3 regions of the Photobacterium sp. DNB23_23_1 genome follow, and region 2 is predicted to be linked to each of the others. Evidence: riboswitches for the same ligand, from Rfam matches in the RefSeq annotation. Region 2 holds a riboswitch; each other region holds the start of a gene.

Region 1 (7,896 bases), on a different contig from region 2:
CAGCAGGGCTTGTGAGGTACCTTGCAGGTGTGGGACATGAATTTCGATATCACGCTTTTGACCGATGCGGTCAAGGCGGCCGATACGCTGTTCAAGCAGATCAGGGTTGTTCGGTAGATCAAACATCACCAATTGGTTGGCAAACTGGAAGTTGCGTCCTTCCGAGCCAATTTCAGAACATAGCAGCACCTGTGCGCCGTCTTCTTCTTGGGCAAAGTAGGCGGCAGCCTTATCGCGCTCGATGATCGACATGCCCTCGTGGAACACGGTGGCACGGATCCCTTCGCGTTCGCGCAATGCCTGTTCGAGGATCAGGGCGGTTTGGGCACGGGAGCAGATCACCAGAACCTTTTCCTGGCGATTGGATTTAAGCATGTCCAGCAGCCAGTTAACGCGTGGGTCGAACTGCCACCACGTCGCTGAATCGCCTTCGAATTCTTGGTAGATGTCTTCAGGGTACAACAGCTTGAAAGCCTTTTGCTCAACACTCATTTTGCCACCCATCATCGCGGCGACACGCATTGCCGTTTGATACTGTGTTGGCAAGTCCAGTGGATACATGTTGAGGTGGCGCTGCGGGAACCCCTTGATGGCGGCACGGGTGTTACGGAACAGCACGCGGCCGGTACCGTGGCGGTCCATCAGGTTGTCGATCAGTTCGTGGCGAACCGTTTGTTGTTGCTCTGAGTTTGCATCATCGGCTTCAATAATACGGAGCATCGGCTCGATATCTTGCTCTGGTAGCAGCTCAACCAAGGTGTTCTTGGCTTCGTTGTCCAGTTTTTCACCTGACAGTAGTCGTGATACGGCATCGGCAACCGGGGCATACTGGCGCTCTTCTTCGACAAATGCTTCGTAGTCGTAGAAGCGGTCAGGGTCGAGCAGTCGCAGGCGGGCAAAGTGGCTTTCATGGCCCAATTGCTCCGGGGTTGCCGTCAATAGCAATACCCCCGCTGTTTTATCGGCTAGCTCTTCCACCACCTGGTATTGACGGCTTGGCTTGTCTTCACTCCACTCGAGGTGGTGGGCTTCATCGACAACCAGCAGATCCCAGTCGGCATCTAGCGCTTGCTCGAAGCGGCGGCGGCTCTTGCGCAGGAAATCCAGTGAACACAGTACGTATTGGGCAGTATCGAACGGGTTGGCAGAGTCGGCAAAGGCTTCAACACAGCGATCTTCATCGAAAATCGAGAAGTGCAGGTTGAAGCGGCGCATCATTTCGACCAGCCATTGGTGCTGCAGAGTCTCCGGCACCAAGATCAGAATACGTTCAGCACGACCAGACAGCACTTGCTGGTGGATGATCATTCCGGCCTCGATTGTTTTACCCAGACCAACCTCATCAGCCAGCAAGACTCGCGGGGCATAGCGACGACCCACTTCATGGGCAATGTATAGCTGGTGGGGGATCAAACCGGCGCGCATGCCGCAAAGGCCACGCAGCGGGCTTTTGTGCTGCTCATACTGGTTTTTGAGGGCACGGTAACGTAATGCAAAGCGATCCATGCGGTCAATTTGGCCGGCGAACAGTTTGTCCTGCGGCTTGTTGAAGCGGATTTGGTTGCTGAGGAAAATCTCACGCAGGGCGACGTTTTCTTCGCCGGTATCGGTACGGGTACCGATGTAAGTAAAAATGCCGCCGGTCTCATCGACCTGCTCGACCTTAAGTGACCAGCCGTCATGGCTTTCAACCACATCACCGACATTGAACATTACACGGGTCACAGGTGCATCATTGCGAGCATAAAGGCGGTTCTCTTCACAGGCAGAGAACATCAGAGTCACAGTCCTGGCATCGGAAGCCACGACGGTACCTAGACCCAGATCACTTTCAGTATCACTGATCCAACGTTGACCCAAAGCAAATGGCATAGTGGTTAAAACCTTCTAATTATTTGAAATTAAGGAAAATGCGAAGCCGATGCGCCAGCATTTATGAACTACACTCAAAGTAATACCGTACTAGATGGTATCCATCAGCTGCTGTTAGCAGTGGGTATTGGTATATAAGTGTAAGCCAGAATTCGCACCGGTAAAAAGGGGAGTAATGTTACTGCAACCCGTGAGCAAGGTCACGGTCATTGTGATAAGAAAGTACCAAACTGTAACTGTCACATTTATTTAATTATCTCCGGTCTTTAATAGTAACAACCCGTTTTTACGGGCACAGGAAAAACTCTGGTGGAAAACCCACCGTTTTGTTACCAAGGAGGTACCTATGGATGAAGCTGGTAGGAAAGTTTTCGTTCTAGACACCAATATTCTGCTTCATGAGCCCCTCGCAGTTTATTCCTTCAAAGAGCATGACGTTGTTATCCCGATGACCGTGCTCGAAGAGCTTGATCGCATCAAGGACAGTAAGCGGGATGTGTCCCGTGATGCCCGTGTTGCCATCCGCGCCTTAGAAGATATCTTCCATGACGCAACTCCCGAGCAAATTGCCGAAGGGATCCCACTTGGCCCCGAAGGTGGCGGACTTGGCAAGGTCTCGATTTTTGCCGATTACGAAGTCACCGAAACGGTCCATGCCTTTGCCGACAAAGCCGGGGATAACCGTATCCTAAATGGCGTGCTGTTTCTCCAAGCCCATTACGCACCGCGTGAAGTGGTTCTGATCACCAAAGACATCAATATGCGACTGCGTGCCAAAGGCGCCGGGGTGTATTTTGTCGATGATTACCGTACCGATCAGCTGATTGATGACGTCAAAATGCTGACCAAGGGGTTCCACAAGTTTAGTGGTAATTTCTGGGAGCGAGTCGGTGAGTGTTATTCGGAGAATAAGGGCCGCTCGACGGTGCATACCCTGCCGTCGGAGTTGTTCGAAGCACCGTTTATTAACCAATACTTAATTGATGAGGACAGTGATTTTGCCGGTCGGGTCCAGTCTATCGACGCCGGAACCCTGACCCTGAAAGATATCGGCCACGAACGCTTGCTTAGCCGGCAGGCATGGGGGATCCACCCAAAAAACATCTACCAGGGGATGGCATTTGATGCCTTGATGGATCCGAAGATTGATTTGGTGATCCTGACTGGCCCTGCCGGGTGTGGTAAGACCATCTTAGCCATGGCTGCGGCGCTGGAGCAGGTAATTGAAAAAGGAATGTACGACAAGATCATCGTGACCCGCAATACCCCTGAAATTGCCGAGTCTATCGGTTTCCTACCGGGCACCGAGGAAGAGAAAATGATGCCTTGGCTTGCGGCAGTCACCGATACCATGGAGGCTTTGCACAAAAACGATGTGTGTACTGATGGTTCAATGAAGTACATTTTCGACAAGGCTAATATTCAATTTAAATCGGTTAACTTTATGCGGGGACGCTCAATCCAGAATGCCTTTGTACTGCTGGATGAGTGTCAAAATCTCACTGCCTCACAGATCAAAACCATCATCACCCGCTGTGGGGAAGGCACCAAATTGGTTTGTTCAGGTAACCTAGCCCAAATTGACTCCAGTTACCTTTCTCCTGTTACGTCGGGCTTGACCTATATCGTCGAGCGTTTCAAGAATTTCGAAGGCAGTGCCAACATCTATCTCAATGGCGTTGTCCGCAGCCGGTTGGCTGAATTTGCCGAGGAGAACCTGTAGCGACTGCAGGTCCGGTCATTAACCCAATAGCAAAAGCGAGCCGTTTGGCTCGCTTTTTCATGTATGGTCGCTTTAATTTCTTGTTCTAATGGCCAAGGTATTGCGTGAGGGCGGGATCGCTCGGCGTAACCAAGATATCTTGGCTCGGGCCAAACACTTTCACCTGTCCTTGACAGATAAAGGCACACTTGTCGGCAATCTTCAGTGCATCCTCCGGGCTGTGGGTGACCATCAGTACGGTCGTACCCTGCTCTCGCGCTAGCTTTCTGACTAGCTCGAGCATTTCTTTGCGCAATGCCGGATCCAGCGCCGAGAAGGGCTCGTCGAGCAACAGCAGGGGGCGCTGACGGATCAGGCACCGCGCCAGTGCGACCCGTTGCCGTTGGCCGCCGGATAGCTGCTCCGGCAAGCGATCGAGGTAGCCTTGTAACCCTACTTTCTCGGCCGCAACAATAATGTCTTCTTTTTGTTCGTTGCTCAGCTTGAGTGCCGGGCTCAACCCGAGGCCGATATTTTCATAGACGCTCAGGTGGGGAAACAAATTATGCTCCTGGAACAAGATAGAGAGCGGGCGCTTGGCCGGGTGCAACTGCTCAATGGGGTGGCCGTTGACCGTGAGCTTGCCACTATCAGGGGCAAGAAAGCCAGCTACCATGGCAAGCAATGTACTTTTGCCTGCGCCGCTCGGGCCGAGCAGGGCAACGATATCGCCAGTTTCCACTTTGAGGTCGAAACAGAGCTGGGTGGATTGGCTTGATTGCTTGGGATGGTGGAAGCAATGTTGTAAGCGCTGCAAAGTTAACATGACGGAGTCCGGGTGATCAGTCTTTCGACCAAGGAGAAGAGACCAAGGCTAAGGGTAAGCAGGAGCAGTGCCGCTACGGCGGCCGCGTCCATTTGATAACTGCCGAGTAGCTGGAATAGATAGAGTGGCAGGGTTTGAAAGTCTTGGCTGCCGAACAGGGCAATGGCGCCCAAATCGCCAAGAGACAACACAAACCCGATAGCCAATGATTGGGCAAACGGCTTTTTCAAGGCTCGCCACTCCACCAGCATCAGCCGCGATAGTCCACGCATGCCTAAGCTCTGGCACAGGGGGTCATATTGCTGGGCCACATGGAGCATTGGCTGACTGAGGGTTTTGAGGACATACGGCAGTGCCATCAGGGCATTGACGGCAATGACCACCCAAAACGCAGCAGCAAAGGCATCGGTGAACTGGCGTAGCAACAGGAAGATCCCGGTACTTAATACCAGCCCCGGTGTAACCAGAATAATGGTGCCGATCAGATCCAAGCCGTCAGCCTGCCAGCGGCGGTGCTGGAGTCGCCATTGCCGACTGGTAAGGAGAATGGCCGTTCCTCCAGTCAGAGCCAGCACGCTGGCAATACTGGCAATTTGCAGTGAGTGTTGTACCGCCAACCAGAGTCCAGGGTTGCGCAGGGCATCAAGGGTCTGGCTATTAAGTCCGGCAAGGACAACGGACAACAGCGGGGGCAATACCAGCAGCAGAGCCAACCCTATCCAGCATCCATCCCAGCAGCGGCTGGCTAGGCTATCAAACTGACTTTGGCGCGGATTGGTGATGGATTGACTGGATGTTGCCAGTGGCTTGGCAAAGCGTTGGCTCAGTAATACCAAACTGCAGCACAGCAGCATTTGCCACAGGGCCAGTATGGCTCCACCAGCTAAATCAAAGTCATAGCGTAGGGCTTGGTAAATGGCCAGTTCAATAGTGGTGGCCTTAGGGCCGCCACCCAGCGCCATAATGACGGCAAAACTGGTAAAGCACAGCATGAACACTAGGCCGATGGCATGGGGTAGCTGCTGGCGTAGTCTCGGCCAGGCGACAAAGCGGAAGGTTTGCCAGCTGGACATCCCGAGGTGGGTGGATAGCTGGTGCTGCTCAAACGGGATCCCCTCAAGGCTTTGGACAAACAGCCGGGTCGCCAGGGGAAGGTTGAGAAACACATGCGCCAACAATATCCCCTGCAGGCCATAGAGCGAGAAGCTTCCCTGCCATCCTAGTTGAGCCAGTGCACTGGCCAGCAACCCATTGTTGCCGTAGATCGCCAACAGGCCGAATACTGCGACCAGCACCGGCAGTACCAAGGTCATGGCAAAGATCCGCATTAGCAGGGCTTTGCCTGGGAATTGCCGGCGCGATAGGGCATAGGCAACAGGAATGGCAGGCACAATACTCAGCAGTGTCGAGAGCAGGGCTTGGGTAAAGGAGAAACCGGTAATATGCCGCAGGTATGGATCATTCCAAAGTAAGGCAATATCAAGATCACTGGCTTCATTGATCAAGGCGGCAAGGGCCCCGAACACGAGAAAGAGAATGAGCCCGGCAGTCATCAGGCCGGGCACCAGTTGGGGGGTACGTGCGTTCAAAAGTGAGTGCCCGCTACTTGGTCAGTGCTTGTTGCCACTCGCGTACCCAGCTTCTGCGCTGCTTGGCAACATCCTGGGCAGAAAACTCCAGCGCCTTTGCGGGCAGGGTTAGCACGTTGAATTCAGCGGGCTGCGCGACATTCGTCACCGGGTACATCCAGTTACCCGTCGGGATCACGGATTGGAACTCTGGGGTCAGGATAAAGGCCAGAAACTGATCGGCCAGTGCCTGGTTAGGGCTGCTTTTCAGTTTGGCGGCAACCTCTACTTGCATGTAATGCCCTTCACTGAAGTCGGCTGCTTTGTATTTGTCATCCTGCTCGGCAACTAAGTGGTAGGCCGGGGAGGTGGTGTAAGAGAGCACCATATCGGCCTCGCCCTTGAGGAACATGCTATAGGCTTCAGACCAACCTTTGGTGACCGTGACTGTTTTCTGTGCCAGTTGCTGCCAAGCGTCTGAGGCTTTATCGCCATAGATCGATTTCATCCACAGCATCAGGCCTTGGCCCGGTGTCGAGGTACGCGGATCTTGGTAGATGATGCTCAAGTCATCACGGTTGACCAACTCATCCAAACTCTTGGGTGGGTTCGCCAGCTTGGTGCTGTCATAGACAAAGGCGAAGTAGCCGTAGTCATAAGGAACAAAGGTGGTGTCGCTCCATCCGTTTGGCAGAGTTAACTTGCTGGTATCAACCTGATGCTCAGCCAGTAGTCCTGTTTTCTTGGCTTCGGCGATCAGGTTGTTATCAAGGCCAAGCAATACATCGGCTTTGGTGCGCTTACCTTCAAGGCGAATGCGGTTGAGGATGGATACACCATCATCAAGCGCGACAAATTCCAAATTACATTCGCACTGTGCCTCAAAGGCTTTTTCGATCGCCGGACCCGGTCCCCAGTCTGAGGCGAATGAGCTGTAGGTGTAAACCGTCAGGGTATTGTCCACGGCCAATGCCGGAGCGGCAGCCAAGGTTAGAAGAGGGAGTAATTTTTTCACTATGCGCTCCTGATGCTCTTGCGTCCGGCAAGAGGAATAAAAATCGTATGAGCGGCACAGGGTTGAGCATAAGGCTGGCATCATGCCAGCCTCGCGGGATAACAAGGCATACCGTATAGAACTCAATTCCTACGCCAGCATTAACTGGATCAGGTTCTGTGGGTTTTGCCTTAGCAATCTCAGCGACAAGCGCTCCCCAATGAGAACGCTGATTATTGTAATGTGCTGAGGTACGGGTTGCCAGTAGGAACATTCTTTTATGCTAACCCAGATATCGGATGAGCGGCGCGTTGGCTGTTTGTTGCTCCAGAAGGGGCTATTTTGCATCATTGAGTGACCAGTTGTAGTCATAACTGACATTGCCTAGCGTAACCTGTGCCCCCTGCCGGTATTGGTTGATGTGTTTTTGAAGTTGAGATTGGTTACCAAAGTCACTGCCGTACCAGTCATAAATTGAAGAAAGTGTGGTTTTGCCGCTTTGTGGGTTCACGCCTTTACGGCTGTTGATAAAGCGTACGGCTGACTTTTCCAGCAGGCGTTCGTTGTTGCTGGCGGTGAATGCGTCTGGCTGGAGATCCGGGCAGCCTAGGCTGGCACAGTTGACCACATAGTGGATACGCGGGTCACGCCAGATAGGCCGTAAGATACGGTGCTCGATATCATTGAGGGAGAGCGTTTTGCCATTAATTGTGAGTACTTGCTCATCCCATGGTCCAAAGCTGAAGAAGCCACCCAGTTTGGTGATGGACGTAATAGGGTAGTTATCGAGGATCAGCTTAACCGTTTGGGCATTGTAGAGATTTACCCAGTAGGCAAATTGCTCGTTACGGTTTAGCTGGTGCGGATCGAGTTTGGTAAGATCGCGCAGGTAGCGATCCAGTTCATACTTGTCACTGTCCGTTACCCGGCCATA
Region 2 (7,896 bases):
TCTTGAATTTGCACTTCCAGCCCTTGCTCAGCAAACCAGCCTTTCTCTTTTGCAAGAATAATCGGGCCATGATTTGGGTTAACGAACCAGTCCAGCATTAGAGTCACTTTCTCTTCAGCAGAAGCGCTAAAAGATGCGATCATTAACGCTGCAGCAGCAATAAGTTGCGGTTTACCCGCTTTAAACAAATTGGATTTCATTCTATTTCCTTGTTGGTGAACGAAGAAAGCATTCCGTTTTTGTAGGTGCTAACTATTGGTTTTGCCATGGAATGGCTTTTTTTAATAAAAGGTCGGTCATGAAGTACAGGCTGATTGAGAAAAATGCCAAGATAAACAAAGCCGCGAACATCTCATCAACAAACATTCGAGCATTGGCTTGTAGCATCAAATATCCCAGTCCTTCACTAGATCCTACCCACTCACCTATTACCGCACCGATAGGTGCGACAACGACAGCAACGCGTATTCCCGATGCTAAAGCGGGTAAGGCGGCAGGCAGGCGAACATGCCATAGCTGTTGCCAAGGCGTTGCCCCCATGGTGGTAGCCAAGTCAAGGTAGCCCTTAGGTGTGTGACGAAGGCCGTCATAACAACATGTGGTGACGGGAAAAAAGATGATCAGGGCGGCCATGACAATTTTGGATGCTATGCCATAACCTAGCCAAAGCATCAAAATAGGAGCAATGGCAAAAACGGGTATTGCTTGGCTGGTGATCAATATCGGTAATAGCCAGCGTCTTAAAGGCTCGAAGACAAGCATTTGTAGGGCGAAAAATAATCCCATCGCTAGACCCAAAAGAAGACCAAAAAGTACTTCGGTCCCTGTAACTAACGTATGGTGCCAAAGAACATCAGCACGCTCGATGAGCTTGGTGAAGACGGCAACAGGGCCCGGCAGGATAAAAGTGGGAAGCTCAAAAATGACGACGCTGGTTTGCCATAACCCCATGATGATCGCAACGCTAATAATGAAGCGTGATATTTGCTGCGCGACAAGAGACTGAATGCCTTTACTCGCTTTTTGACTCGCGGCTTGTTGCTCCAGTAAGGGGTTCTGCAACTTGGACGAGATGGATTGATCAGACATAATCACTCTCCAGTTCATTGATGATCCCTTGCTGGAGAGCTGCGAGCTCACCATCGAATTGCCGAGGTGGAGTATTCAGTGGAACGGGTAATGGTTTAATTGATGCTGGAATACCTGTCATCATATAAATGTGATGACCAAGACGAAGCGCCTCTTGGGGATCATGGGTGATTAATAAGACTGTCTTATCTGCAAGCAGGGTTGCAGATAATGACTGTAATTTATGGCGCGTAACTGCGTCTAATGCTGAGAAAGGCTCATCCATTAGCACCAAGGGTTTGTCTTGCATCAATGTACGAGCAAGAGCCACACGCTGACGCATACCCCCGGACAGTTGGTTAGGCATAGCATCTAACTTATCCGCGAGGCCGACTGCCTCGAGTAGTGTCGCCGCCTTTTGTTTATCGGTTTTTTTTGACGAACCAAAGCGTGTACTTAAGCACACATTGTCGATGACATTTAGCCAAGGCAAGAGCAGGTCTTGCTGTGCCATGTAGGCAAGATTACCATCAAGTGGCAATGTATTGCTGGTAGTGATACTGCCATTCCAAGTCACATTATCTTCTAGTAAACCAGCAAGGTGGCGAAGCAGGGTGGTTTTACCACAGCCACTTTTACCAAGCAGGCAGGTCCATTTTCCTGCTGGTAGCGTAACATCGAGCTGTTTGAACAGTGGGTGCTCTGCATCGTTATAGCGAAGCGTTAGCCGCTCAACATTGACTGTCATCCCTACTGCTTTGTCAGTGGCGAGAGTGTTATTCATTATTTGTTTAGCTTCCATGCTTATTCAGGTTTGAAATGGCCTGCAAAGAAATGGTTTACCGGTCCGTGTCCTGAACCAATTTGTAGCTCATCTGCATGCTTGATAGCCTTAGTGATATAGCTCTTGGCATGTCGAACTGCGTCTTCTAGCGGGTATTTTTGGGCAAGGAAGGAAGCCGTAGCCGCCGAGAGTGTACACCCAGTACCGTGGGTATTTCGGGTTGCTATTCGTGGTGTGCTCATGCGAATAACGTCATTTTCGAGGATGAGTAAATCGGTACTGAAGTCATCTTTTTCTAGGTGGCCACCTTTGAGAAGGGTTGAGCGGGCACCGATAGCTCGCAGTGCTGAAATCATGTCAGACATTTGCTGCTCGGTTTCCGGAAGCGCAGAGCCAATAAGAGCTGCTGCTTCAGGGAGGTTTGGTGTAATCACTTCTGCAAGGGGAAGTAGCTCTGATTTGAGTGTTGAGATGGCGTCTTGCTCAAGCAGCAGGTCACCACTAGTCGCCACCATTACTGGGTCAATAACCAAAAACTTAGGTTGGTATTGACGCAGCTTTTTTGCCACCATGCGGATGATATTGGCATCGCTCAGCATACCAATTTTAACGGCTTTAACGTCAAGATCTGAAAATACAGTATCCAGTTGTTGTTCGACAAAACTAGGATCAATACCAAGAATGCCAGTGACACCTTGGGTATTTTGTGCCGTTAAGGCTGTGATTACCGAACAGGCATAGCCGCCAGTTGCAGAGATAGCTTTAATGTCGGCTTGGATGCCAGCACCGCCGCCGCTATCTGAACCAGCAATGGTAAGAGTAATTGGGGTATTTGATGGAATTGACATAGTTACCTCTATCAAAGACGTAAGGTAGCTAATGCCATCGTACCTGAAAGGGTGCGAAAAGGGGCAGTGCAGCTAGTTCCCTACGCCATTATTAAATGGATCAGGTTCAACGGGTCCCACTACGTGGTCTCAGCGCTCGGCGCTCCCCGACTAACGAACAAAATTTTACTTGTTGGCCTAAAGAGAAATATTGGCCTTTAAAAAACTGCTTTTCGGCTTATATGCCTGAATATGTGGCTAATCTAAACATGTTTTTTCCTATAGGGCAAACATGTTAGGAATAAAATGAGGTGATGGATGAAGAAAATACAGCAGAGGAATGAACTGGCAGCCACAGCGTGGCTGCCAGTTTAATTACATTTTTTTACAATATGCAGCAATAATAACCATATTGGTGCCCGCCGCTTTACCTGAAACATGTAAAGGGTTGTCAGTCAGGCGGATACCACGTACAGCTGTACCTTGCTTGATCACAAGGTTTGAGCCTTTTACTGGCAGGTCTTTGATGATTGTTACATTGTCACCGGCCTGTAGAGCGGTACCGTTCACGTCAACAGTTTTAATCGCATCAAGCTCAGCAAGTGCGATACCTTTCTCTGCCCATTCGATCATGTCTTCTTCCATGTACAGCATATCGAGCAAATCCTGTGCCCAAGTCTCTGAAGAAAGGCGCTTCAGTAAACGGTAAGCCATTACCTGAACAGCGGGCTCTTGGCTCCACATGCTGTCGTTTAAACAACGCCAGTGGTTTTGGTCCAGGGTTTCAGCGTCTTCGATTTCTGTACGGCAAGTGCCACATACCATCACACAGCTACCCGCTGTTTGATCAGGAGACGCAGGTACTTCATAAACGCTCAGGTTGTCTTCTGAACTACACAGTTCACATTTAGCGCCAGAGCGCTCTTTAACGATCGATTCAATGCTCATAGGAATATTCCAAGGAAGTGTAATGGTGTTAGCTACCATACAGGTAACTATTCTGTTTATTATGCCATCTAATTCTGAGAAGGAAAGGAATCAAGATCAAGATCACAATACTCTCATTTACTTACGTTCAAAAAACAGCCTTATTCAAAATTCATGTAAAAAAAATGAAACGAAAATGTATAGGTGATATTGGCTTGTGACTAATATTAAAGTGCCTAAACAAGCAGTTATTGAGAAAAAATAGGAATATATATGAAGAAGGTACTTTTTTTACTTTCAGCTTTTGCACTTATTGGGTGTGATGACGACGATGTGGTCAATACCGTGTCGGGAAATGCGGAAGTTTTTGCGGTTACAGGTGCTGACGTTGGGGGAGCGGAAGGTTACACCAGTATTGATAGTATTGAAAACGAATACCCGATTACATTGCCAGACGAGTTTCCGGCGGGTTCAGAAGATGATCTGGACAATAAATTGGGTTCACTTGGTATCAATATTGAAGATACGGGTTGTGGTGTCATTGATACAAGCGGTGATGTCTGCTTTGGGGCTGGAAGTGATACGGCTTGTGTGCCTGATGAAGTCAGTAAGCTAGGGATCAAGCTATATACCATTGATATAGCTGAAGTCAAAGCAGCATATGACAATGGTTTTTATCCAAAACTAGCAGCTGAGCTGTTAGGTGATACTTATGCTGATTTTGATATAGAACGCGTAAATTGCTCAAGCATTGGTCTGTAGGCCGAATACGTTACTGTGTTATTAGTGGTGATATTAAAAGCGAGCCGGTCTCGCTTTTAATATTTTAACATCGTTAAATTATTATGTTGCTGTTGCATTATTACGGATTAGTTTCTTTACACGCATCGCAAAAGAGATGATTGATATCAACGTTGTGGAATTAGTTTTGTTAGCGTTATCAGAAGCATAAAATTACATCACGAGTTGATTGAAATGAAAAAGCAATGGTTTAAAGGACTAGCTTTGCTTCCTTTGTTTGTCGCAGGGGGATGTTTTGCATCTGATATATCAAGTTATGTTGTCGGTGGAAAACCGGTTAAGCCAAGTGAGGATTACTCATGGATGGCTTCGGTGAGAAATACGACCCAGGATACTTCTCATTTTTGCGGTGGCAGCGTTGTTAACGAAAATTGGGTATTAACCGCTGCACACTGTGTCGTGCAGCCACAGGCTAGTGGCAAATACGGTGTCGTGCCTCCTAATCAGTTGGCCGTAATGGTCGGCAGTCTCACCACCGAGGTCACCGAACTCGCTCATCTTTATCCGGTAACTCATGTTGTTGTCTACCCGAAATATTCGCCAGATCCAGAGGTGAAAGTCACCATCGAAAGCGATGGTTCAACCTCGATAGAAGTGCTTAGTCTCGCGCTGGATAATGATATCGCATTGCTTCGGATAAAAGGGCGTTTTCCAAGTGATGCAATTTCACCGGTAACGCTGGCAACGAGTGATACGGCCAGCGAAATTCAGAATCTACTTGATGAGCAATGGGATGATACGATAAGACCTGAAAATGTACTGGTATCAGGTTGGGGCTCGACTAATAAAGACGGAACTGATATTGCTGAGACGTTGATGGCCGCTAAGCTTTCTTTTTTACCAACAACAGAGTGCTTTAACCGATTAGAGCTAGGCAACGACACTCATTATATCTTAGACAGCCCTGCCAACCAGACTAAGGTTTGTGCTTTGCCGCCTGATCTTGTATTTGACCAAGATGGTAATTCCCAAGGTTACGGACCGGACGCGTGTAAAGGAGATAGCGGAGGCCCGTTATTGGCAAAAGGTGCCGATGGCCGTTGGGTGCAAATTGGTGTGGTGAGCGGAGGGCCTCTGGGCAGCCCGCTGTGCGGGGCATACCTAAGGCCGGGTTTTTATGCGCGGGTCGGTACATATTATGATTGGATAGCACAAACTGTCGGTACCATACCTGATACGCCGGTATCAACCCCCGACTTTATTGGCGATGCCGACTCCGACGGCTCTAGCAAAGACGACGAGGTTAATAAAGACTGCAATCCGAATGTTGAAGGGATCAGCCCCAATAACTGTGCACTGGAATCGTCGGGTGGTGGGGGAACGGTACATATTTTGGGGTTAGCCTGCTTGCTAGGGCTTGTGTATTTTAGACGACGTTATCAGTAGGTGAAAACAAGTCATTTACCCTAAAACAAATCAGCCACCCAGTAGGGTGGCTGAAATCTTTTAGCGGCTTAGAAACTTAGCGACGGAATGAGACAGACTCTTTACCTTCAGCTAATTCGATATGGGTAATAGCTGGCTGTGTTTCAGCAATCACTTTACCTGCTCTGACTGAGTAACGAACAGGTACCTGACGGCGCACGGCATCAAAGCCATTTTCGGCAGGAAGGATAAGTAAGTTCCCCGGATTGCCCAATTCGATACCGTAGCGTTTTTGGATATTCAGCGTTGTGGCAGAGTTGGCGCTAATCAAATCCAGAGATTGGTTTATTTGGTCGTAACCCATGACTTGGCAAACGTGTAGCCCCATATGGAGGACCTGCATCATGTTAGCTGTACCCAGTGGATACCATGGGTCAAAAACATCATCATGACCAAAGCAGACGTTAATATCTGATGCCAGCATTTCTTTTACTCGGGTCACACCGCGACGTTTCGGGTAGTTATCAAAGCGGCCCTGCAAGTGAATGTTTACCAGTGGGTTTGCGACAAAGTTGATACCTGACATTTTCAACAGGCGGAACAGTCGTGACGCATAAGCACCGTTGTAAGAGTGCATAGCCGTGGTGTGGCTAGCAGTTACCTTCTCACCCATTTTGAATTTATGGGCCAATGCGGCAAGGGTTTCCACAAAGCGTGATTGTTCATCATCGATTTCATCACAGTGAACATCAATCAGACGGTCGTACTTACGTGCCAGCTCAAACACATAATGTAGCGACTCTACGCCGTACTCACGGGTAAATTCGAAGTGCGGTATTGCGCCGATAACATCGGCACCCAGTTTGACCGCTTCTTCCAATAGTTCCTTACCGTTTGGGTAGGACAAAATGCCTTCTTGTGGAAAAGCTACGATTTGAATATCAACCCATTCTTTCATTTCTTCACGCACTTCCAACATGGCTTTAAGTGCGATAAGCGTTGGATCTGATACATCAACATGAGTACGTACATGCTGTACACCATTGGCAATTTGCCATTTTAGTGTCTGTTTGGCACGCGTTTTTACATCCTGGATAGAAAGCATAGACTTACGTTCAGCCCAGCGCTCAATACCCTCGAACAAGGTACCTGAGATGTTCCAGCTAGGTTCACCCGCTGTTTGGGTTGTATCTAGATGGATATGAGGCTCACAGAACGGCGCAATAGCCATACCACCTTCACCGTCAAGGACTGGGCCAGTAAAGTCAATCTGCTCATCCATTGGCTTGATTGAGTGGAAATTACCGTCGTTAATCAGAATCTGATGCAGGCCTTCCTTGCCTTTGATGGTGACGTTTTTTATTAGCATATTTGAGGATTGCATCTTCGTTTTCCTTACGCGTTGCTTGCACAAGCTTTAGTTTCACGATTTAGCGCCGGGTTGAGAACAAGGTAACTGATAGCGCCACCGAGTACCGCGTTGATTGGTACTACGCCTGGCAAGAAATGGCCAGCAGCGACACCAATAACAACACCTAAAATTGCGGCCCAGTTAACTGCTTTGAATTCGGTATTTGCAAAGTCATTGTAACGATGACGGCTTTTCAAGAAATCTGCAATGATAATCCCGCCAATAGGAGGAATAGCCGCCGACAAGAAAGTTAACCAACCAATAAAGTTATTGTAAAGCCAAAGTGCGCACAGAGTACCAACTAGGCCGTTAGCCATTGAAAGATACTTACTCGGTAAGCCCGTTACGTTTGAGAACCCAAGGCCCGATGCGTAAAGCGCATTATCGTTGGTGGTCCAAATATTTAGGCCAAGCACAATAACGGCGGGGATCAGCAACCCTTGAGCAATCATCACTTCTGAAATGTCTGATTGGCCTGTTGCAGCAGCGCCAGCGGCACCGAAGATAAACATCAGTGAATTACCGATAAAGAAAGCCGTCATGGTGACCATTACTGCGCCCATTGGCTTTTTACCAAAGCGGACAAAATCGGCAGTCAATGTACCTGCTGAAACGAAGGAGCCAACAACCAATGCCAAAGCAGTTGAGAATTCGATAGGGTTTTCAGGTGCAATGGCTTTAAGGCCATCTATGCCACCTGTGCTACCGACTGC
Region 3 (7,896 bases), on a different contig from region 2:
GGCAACTTACTGGACGAAGGCACCCTGTCGGACAAACTGTGGCAATTCCGCAGCGAAGACAGCAGCTGTACCGATGTCAGCTTCGATACGATTTCTGCCGCAGCCGGTAACGCAGCCATGTGTCACTACAACCACAATAACCAGCCAGAGCCGAGTGTGCTGGAGATGGACAACGTCTACTTGGTTGATTCAGGCGGCCAGTATCCAGACGGTACGACCGACATCACCCGTACTATCGCTATCGGCGAGCCGGGTGACGAGGTGAAGCAAACCTTTACCCTAGTATTGAAAGGCCATATTGGTTTGGCATCTGCTCGCTTCCCGAAAGGCACTACCGGTTCACAGCTAGACGCCCTTGCCCGCCAACATTTGTGGGCCTATGGCTTTGATTACGACCACGGTACCGGTCACGGTGTCGGTCACTTCCTGAGTGTCCATGAGGGCCCGCAACGTATTGCCAAAGTATACAACCCAACCGCCCTGCTTCCGGGCATGGTGCTGTCAAACGAACCGGGCTACTACCGGGCTGATGCTTTTGGGATCCGCATCGAAAACTTGGAGCTGGTTGTGGAAGTGGAAACCGCGGGTGACATGACAGTGATGGGCTTTGAATCTCTGACCCGTGCCCCTATCGACCGTCGCTTGGTTGATCTGGCGCTGATGACTGACGCTGAGCTTAACTGGCTAAACAACTACCACCAGAGCGTTTTCGATGTGCTTAGCCCATCGCTGCAAGGTGACGATCTGGCGTGGCTAGAACAAGCGACAGCGCCGCTAACGCGTTAATAATTGCGTTAATGACATAACGCTAACAACAAAATGAAAAACACCCGCACAGATAACCTGTGCGGGTGTTTTTTTATCTTTAATTTAAACCACTCGATCTGCCTGTTAGCCAGAATACGCGTGGTGCCAGTCCTTCCACACCACCTCAAATCCACGCTGCTTGACCGCTGCGGCGACGTCGGCTGCCGGGCGCTCATCGCTGATCGCAAACTGCTCCAACTCCGGTACATCGTCAGCATAACCACCCGGTTGGGTCTTGGACTCGGCCGACATAGTGGTGATCCCCAATGGCAACACATTATCACGAAACTGTGCCGATTCTCGGGTCGACAGCGACAGCTCAACCTCCGGGTTAAACAGTCGGTAAGCACAGATCAGCTGCACCAATTGGCGATCATTCATCACCGATTTGGGCTGCAAGCCGCCCTCACACGGACGCAGTCGCGGGAAGGAAATCGAATAACGTGTTTGCCAGTAGGTACGCTCAAGGTAGTCAAGATGCGCAGCGGCAAAAAAGCAGTCAGTACGCCACTCTTCCAGGCCAATCAGGGCACCGATCCCGATCTTATCAATCCCGGCTTTTGCCAAGCGATCAGGCGTGGCCAACCGGTACTCAAAATCCATTTTGTTGCCGCGTAAGTGATGCTGGGCATAAGTCGGCGCGCTGTAGGTTTCTTGATAGACCATCACCGCATCCAAACCAAGGGTTTTCAGCTCAGCATATTCATCCTGCTCCAGCGGCTGGACTTCCATTGCCAAATAGCTGAAATGGGATTTGATCGCCGGCAGTGCTTCTCGGAAGTATTCCATCCCGACCTTACGCTCGTGCTCACCTGTAACCAGTAAGATACTGTCGAACTGTTTAGCCTTGATCGCCTCACATTCACGCTCTACTTCAGCCATATTCAAAGTACGGCGCTTGATACGGTTTTCCATCGAAAAACCACAGTAGGTGCACGCATTGGCGCACAGGTTGGACAGGTATAACGGAATGTAAAACGACACCGTATGACCGAACCGCTTACGGGTCAACGCCGCCGACTGCTGTGCCATCTGCTCGAGATAAGGTTCTGCTGCCGGCGAGATCAGGGCTTTGAAATCTTCCAGATCGCGTTTTGGTTTGCGCAGCGCCCGCTCAACATCCGCCGCTGTCTTGCCATAGATAGACAGCCGGATGTCATCCCAATCAAACTGCTTCCACTCATCCACGAAACTCATTGCAGGCTCCTTAAGCAGGCTGATCCAAGAAAGCGGTTAAAGGGCTTGAGGCTATAGCATGGTTAACCGTCCCCGCCAAACCGGCCTCATACGCCATCCGGCCACTCTCGACTGCTAGCTTAAAGGCCCGCCCCATCACAACCGGATCAGCAGCAGCCGCTATCGCCGTGTTCACCAATACCGCATCCGCTCCCATCTCCATCGCTTCAGCTGCATGGGACGGCGCGCCAATACCGGCATCAACAATCACAGGTACTCTTGCCTGATCAATGATAATTTCAAGAAAATCGCGCGAGGCCAGCCCTTTATTGGAACCAATCGGCGCTCCTAGTGGCATGACCGCAGCACACCCAACCTCTTCTAAACGCTTACACAATACCGGGTCGGCATGGCAATAAGGTAGAACAATGAAACCTTCACGCACCAGCTCTTCGGCAGCCGCCAGGGTCTCTATCGGGTCAGGCATCAAGTACTTAGGATCTGGGTGGATTTCCAGCTTGAGCCAATTAGTCCCCAGAGCTTCACGGGCCAGTTTGGCTGCGAATACCGCTTCCTTGGCATTTTTTGCACCGGAAGTATTTGGCAATAGATTGACCCCTGCCTCAACCAACGGGGCAAGAATATCATCATCGCGGCTTTCAATATCCACACGTTTCAAGGCCATGGTGACTAGCTCAGAGCCGGAGGCAATGATCGATTCCGCCATCGCGTGGCGGTTGGCGTACTTACCGGTACCGGTAAACAGCCGTGACGAGAACGTCTTATCAGCGATAGTTAGCATTTATCCTCCTGCAATCGCTTGGAACAAGGCGATGCGATCGCCGGTGCTTAGTACTGTTACGTCCCACTCACTGCGGGCAACAATATCTTCATTAAGCGCTACCGCAGTGGCCTGAAGCGGCATTTCCAGTTGGATCAGCAGGGCACCGAGAGACTGCCCTTCAGGCACCTCAACCGGTTTATCATTGACCCGAACTTGGATCAGAGTTGCTGTTGTCATAGTGGTTTTATTCTCCCGTCCCGCAAACTGGGCACGATCTATCTGTTGGTAATTGAAAGGCTTGCCAGCCCATCGTCAGACCGTCGAACTGACGCAGGGAGCCAAAGCCCACTTCGCCAGCACCGGTCAGTAATTTAATAGTTTCCAGTGCCTGCAAGTTACCCACGGTGCCAACCACCGGCCCGGCAATCCCTGAATTGCTGCAATTTTGTGGCTCATCAACAGCCCCTTCCTGACGCGGGAACAAACAGTGGTAGCACGGCCCCTTACCCTGGCGAAAATCAAACGCCATCAGTTGACCCTGCCAGCGAATAGCTGCCCCCGAGATCAGCGGTGTATTGGCTTTGAAGCAGGCTTGGTTGACGGCATAGCGGGTCTCTAGGTTATCGGAACAATCAAGGACAACATCAGCCAACGAGACTTCCATTGCCAACCGTTGATCAGCCAGTCGAGCCTTAACGGCCCGGATACGAATATGTGGGTTTAACGCCTGCAACTGCTCTGCCGCCATAGCAGCCTTGGCTTTGCCTTGATCGCTATCGCGGTAAATAACCTGACGCTGCAGATTAGAGCTATCGACGGTATCATCATCGGCAATCACTAGATTCCCGATCCCTGCACCAGCAAGGTATAAAGCCGCCGCCGATCCCAAGCCGCCCGCACCGACTAACAACACCTGAGCGCTGGTCAATGATTGCTGACCAGCCTCGCCGATCTGCGGCAGCATGATCTGACGGTTATAGCGCAGAAATTCCTGATCACTGAGCATGATTGCCTTCCTATTCGGCTGGGTTACGGACCAAGATGTCATCAAATGCCGCAACAGCCTGTGCCGGATCATCCGCTTGGGTAATGGCGCGTACAACCGCTACACTGCTCACCCCTGTACGCCACACCCGCTCGGCACGCGATAAATCAATACCGCCAATCGCGACAGTCGGGAAAGCATCGCCAATTAACTTCTGATATAGCGCTAAACGGTTCAACCCTTGCGGTTTGGATGGCATGTCTTTGGTTGTAGTCGGAAAGATATGGCCCAATGCAATATAGCTTGGGGCAAATTCGGCCGCTCGAAGGATCTCGTAGTAACCATGGGTTGACAGGCCGAGACGAAGTCCAGCTTGTTGGATAGCCGCCAGATCAGCCGTTTCCAGATCTTCCTGCCCCAAGTGGATACCATAAGCCTGATTATCGATTGCCAGTTGCCAGTAATCATTCACAAATACCTGAGCACCATGTTGCCTGCCAGCCTCAACGATACAGTTGATCTGGGTGGCCAGTGTCGGCTCGGACGGATCTTTGATCCGTAGCTGGGTCGTCTTCACCCCCAAATCGAGCAAGCGGATTACCCAATCAGCGGTATCGACAACTGGATACAACGCCAGCTTATCGCGCTCGACCGTGGCAAACGGCGGCACAGCAACTTCTCTGCTTACCCAGCCAAGCGCGCTGCTTTCTGGATGATTGACAGTAAGTGGGCGCGGGAAAAGCGAGCGCACCATCGGCCAGCCGGTTTCACCATAGCCATCCGAGTGACTTTCCAAATAGCCACGGGCATGGGCGCGCGACAGGGTTACCGCATCTTCAAGCGGGTAGTCCAATGCTAGAGCAGCCAGCAACATCGCCCGCTGCGGCTCACTGGCGCCTGCATGATGACAATACACGGCACGGGCTTCACCGAGATGGTGCCACATATCGACACAACCCCGCTCTGTCGGTAGCCCACAAACAACCAGCGCCGGATTCTCCGCCACCAACTGCTGCATCTCTGCCAATGATGGGTAAGGGGCGATCCACTGATCACGCACCTCTACTTCATGGTTCATCGCTTCGGACGGATTAAACGCCACCGTGAAGGCGATGCCTTCTAAGTGAATGTCTACCACCTCCGATCCGCTCCACTCCATACTAACGGCCTCACCGAGCTGATATTTTTCAGCAGCGGCCAACAATGGCTCAATGTGCATCAGCAATGGCGCTAAGTGATCGGGTAAACACAACGCGTTCATTAACTTTCCTCTTTAATTGGGTGATAAAGCTCACTTCCCCTGGCCCGGAATTCATCGGCTTTTTGCTGCATGCCTTCAAGTGGGTCATCCAACACCTTCACTGCTAAATCACCTTCTTTTTCCAGCCCTTTCGCATAGTCACGAACTTCTTGTGAAATCTTCATCGAGCAGAATTTCGGTCCGCACATTGAACAGAAATGCGCGATCTTGCCGGATTCCTGAGGGAGTGTTTCATCATGGTAGGCTCGAGCCGTTTCAGGGTCTAAAGCCAGATTAAATTGATCTTCCCAACGGAACTCAAAGCGAGCCTTCGACAAGGCGTTATCACGTACTTGAGCGCCAGGGTGGCCTTTTGCTAAGTCTGCCGCATGGGCACACAGCTTGTACGTGATCAGCCCCACCTTTACATCTTCTTTATTCGGTAAGCCGAGGTGTTCTTTAGGAGTGACGTAGCACAGCATGGCACAACCGTACCAGCCGATCGTGGCAGCACCGATGCCTGAGGTAATATGGTCATAGCCCGGAGCAATATCAGTAGTCAGAGGTCCTAAGGTATAAAACGGCGCTTCATCGCAGTGCTTGAGCTGCTCTTCCATGTTTTCCTTAATCATGTGCATCGGTACATGGCCAGGCCCTTCGATCATTACCTGGACATCGTATTCCCACGCGATCTTGGTCAGCTCACCCAGAGTACGTAGCTCACTAAACTGCGCCTCATCATTGGCATCAGCCACCGACCCCGGACGCAGGCCATCCCCTAACGATAGGGCAATATCGTACTGAGCACAGATCTCACAAATCTCGCGGAAATGCTCATACAAGAAGCTTTCCTGATGATGAGCCAAACACCATTTGGCCATGATCGAACCACCGCGCGAGACAATACCAGTGAGCCTTTTGGCCGTCATTGGGACATAGCGCAATAAGACACCGGCATGGATAGTGAAGTAATCAACGCCCTGCTCCGCTTGCTCAAGCAGGGTATCGCGGAACACCTCCCAGTTGAGGCTCTCAGCAATACCATTGACCTTCTCCAGTGCCTGATACATAGGTACGGTACCAATCGGAACCGGGCTGTTACGAATGATCCACTCGCGGGTTTCGTGAATATTTCGGCCGGTTGAGAGATCCATCACCGTGTCGCCGCCCCACCGGGTAGACCACACTAACTTCTCAACCTCTTCTTCGATAGATGAACTAACCGACGAATTGCCGATATTGGCATTAACCTTGACCAAAAAATTCCGGCCAATGATCATCGGTTCAGATTCCGGATGATTGATATTACAAGGGATAATTGCCCGGCCTTCGGCAACTTCGCGGCGGACAAATTCAGGCGTGATTTCTTCAGGAAGGTTAGCACCAAAAGCCATGCCCGGATGCTGTTGGTTTAGCACCTCATCGCGATATTTCGCACGCCCCATGTTTTCACGAATGGCGATAAACTCCATTTCGGGCGTAATGATCCCTTGGCGGGCATAGTGCAACTGGGTGACATTGGTACCGATCTTGGCGCGACGGATACGCGCCTGCTGTTCAAAGCGCAGTTCATCAAGTGTGTCATCGGCCAAACGGGCTTTGGAATATTGCGAACTTAGCTCATCAAGGTGCTCGGTATCCCCCCGATCCTCAATCCATGCCTCACGCAATTTGGGCAGGCCAGCATAGATATCTGCGGGTTGATCCGGATCCGTATAAAAGCCTGAAGTGTCATAAACACGGATTGCTTCATTGGGCTCAAAAACGGGATCGTCTTTGGTACCACCAATTAAGCTATCAGCCAAAGTAATTTCACGCATTGGTACACGAATATCTTCGCGACTACCGGTAACATAAACTTTCCGGGAGTTAGGGTAGGCTTGAATGGTCAGTGAATCGATAAATTGTTTCGCTTCCAGTCTCGCTTGTTTGCGATTCGACATAGCAATTTCCTTTTTTGTCCATAAAGGGGAAGTTGCTTGGCGGATGGGTGCGTAAACAAGAGGCTATACGTAGGGTGTATAGTTTCGTCTGATACTGTGGATACAGTGATACAGAAGAGTCTCTCTTGTTCCCTTCGCAGGTATTAGCCTGATCAGGTTCTACGGATCCCGCAATGCGGTCTCAGCCAAATGGCACTCCGACAAGTTGAAATAGCAGTATATGAAAGGGGTTCAACCACGGCAAGATAGAACCCACAAAATTAATACTTAATTGGCAAAAACATTGTTACCTTTGCATAACACGCCACGTTAAAACAAAATTATTTGAAGCGTTTCACAAGTAATTTAAGCAATGAGGAATGGGTTTCTCTCAACTCGCCCAGCTTATGGGTGATCTTCGGCGCACCATCCAAGTCAAGCAACTTAGGTACCGCCACTCGTTGCGATGAATAGATCCCGGTGTGGCCACTGAAGAAATAAGCGGTATAGCAAGCAATGGCAAAATACAACATATGTTCGGCCCCAAATAGCTCAACGCCCATAATGGTACAAGCCAATGGCGTATTGGTCGCAGCGGCAAATACCGCCAAGAAACCAAGAGCAGCAAACAAGTCAACCGGAGCACCTAGCACCCAAGCCATGGTATTACCCAGAGTTGCGCCAACAAAAAACAGCGGTGTGACCTCACCGCCCTTATAACCAGCAGCAAGGGTGATTGCCGTCAACAACAGCTTGATTAACCAGCTATACCATTCGGCACCTCCCTCTTGGAAGGCCGTTAAGATACTGACACCACCTTCTCGGCTTGAGTAAACACCCAGACCAATATAGTCATAGTTACCAATTAGCTGCACAGCACCAATAACGATTAAACCACCGACCATTACAATCAGATACGGATTTTTCAGGGTAGCCTTAAAGATATCTTTGAAGGCATGGGTTAGTTCACCGAACAAATACC

What was found. Region 2 has a riboswitch for thiamine pyrophosphate ahead of thiD (bifunctional hydroxymethylpyrimidine kinase/phosphomethylpyrimidine kinase). Riboswitches for the same ligand answer to the same signal wherever they lie in the genome.
Region 1: it holds a riboswitch for thiamine pyrophosphate, as region 2 does, so the genes downstream of both, thiB (thiamine ABC transporter substrate binding subunit) here and thiD (bifunctional hydroxymethylpyrimidine kinase/phosphomethylpyrimidine kinase) in region 2, are expected to answer to the same signal.
Region 3: it holds a riboswitch for thiamine pyrophosphate, as region 2 does, so the genes downstream of both, thiC (phosphomethylpyrimidine synthase ThiC) here and thiD (bifunctional hydroxymethylpyrimidine kinase/phosphomethylpyrimidine kinase) in region 2, are expected to answer to the same signal.

What each region holds. Positions count from the first base shown of each region.
Region 1 is NZ_JBNNXT010000011.1:83,522-91,417, reverse strand. Features, by position in the region: gene rapA (RNA polymerase-associated protein RapA) at 1-1,872, opposite strand, end outside; gene ACVA53_RS09520 (PhoH family protein) at 2,219-3,595, shown strand; gene thiQ (thiamine ABC transporter ATP-binding protein) at 3,681-4,400, opposite strand; gene thiP (thiamine/thiamine pyrophosphate ABC transporter permease ThiP) at 4,394-5,989, opposite strand; gene thiB (thiamine ABC transporter substrate binding subunit) at 6,003-6,983, opposite strand; TPP riboswitch at 7,093-7,192, opposite strand; gene ACVA53_RS09500 (DUF547 domain-containing protein) at 7,300-7,896, opposite strand, start outside.
Region 2 is NZ_JBNNXT010000029.1:50,601-58,496, forward strand. Features, by position in the region: gene ACVA53_RS17120 (ABC transporter substrate-binding protein) at 1-200, opposite strand, end outside; gene ACVA53_RS17125 (ABC transporter permease) at 253-1,089, opposite strand; gene ACVA53_RS17130 (ABC transporter ATP-binding protein) at 1,082-1,816, opposite strand; gene thiD (bifunctional hydroxymethylpyrimidine kinase/phosphomethylpyrimidine kinase) at 1,873-2,700, opposite strand; TPP riboswitch at 2,761-2,859, opposite strand; gene ACVA53_RS17140 (PhnA domain-containing protein) at 3,055-3,627, opposite strand; gene ACVA53_RS17145 (hypothetical protein) at 3,880-4,368, shown strand; gene ACVA53_RS17150 (S1 family peptidase) at 4,582-5,793, shown strand; gene ACVA53_RS17155 (cytosine deaminase) at 5,870-7,156, opposite strand; gene codB (cytosine permease) at 7,168-7,896, opposite strand, start outside.
Region 3 is NZ_JBNNXT010000003.1:1,568-9,463, reverse strand. Features, by position in the region: gene ACVA53_RS02930 (aminopeptidase P family protein) at 1-786, shown strand, start outside; gene thiH (2-iminoacetate synthase ThiH) at 892-2,004, opposite strand; gene ACVA53_RS02920 (thiazole synthase) at 2,015-2,785, opposite strand; gene thiS (sulfur carrier protein ThiS) at 2,786-3,004, opposite strand; gene ACVA53_RS02910 (HesA/MoeB/ThiF family protein) at 3,012-3,773, opposite strand; gene thiE (thiamine phosphate synthase) at 3,784-5,013, opposite strand; gene thiC (phosphomethylpyrimidine synthase ThiC) at 5,013-6,935, opposite strand; TPP riboswitch at 7,048-7,145, opposite strand; gene ACVA53_RS02895 (voltage-gated chloride channel family protein) at 7,256-7,896, opposite strand, start outside.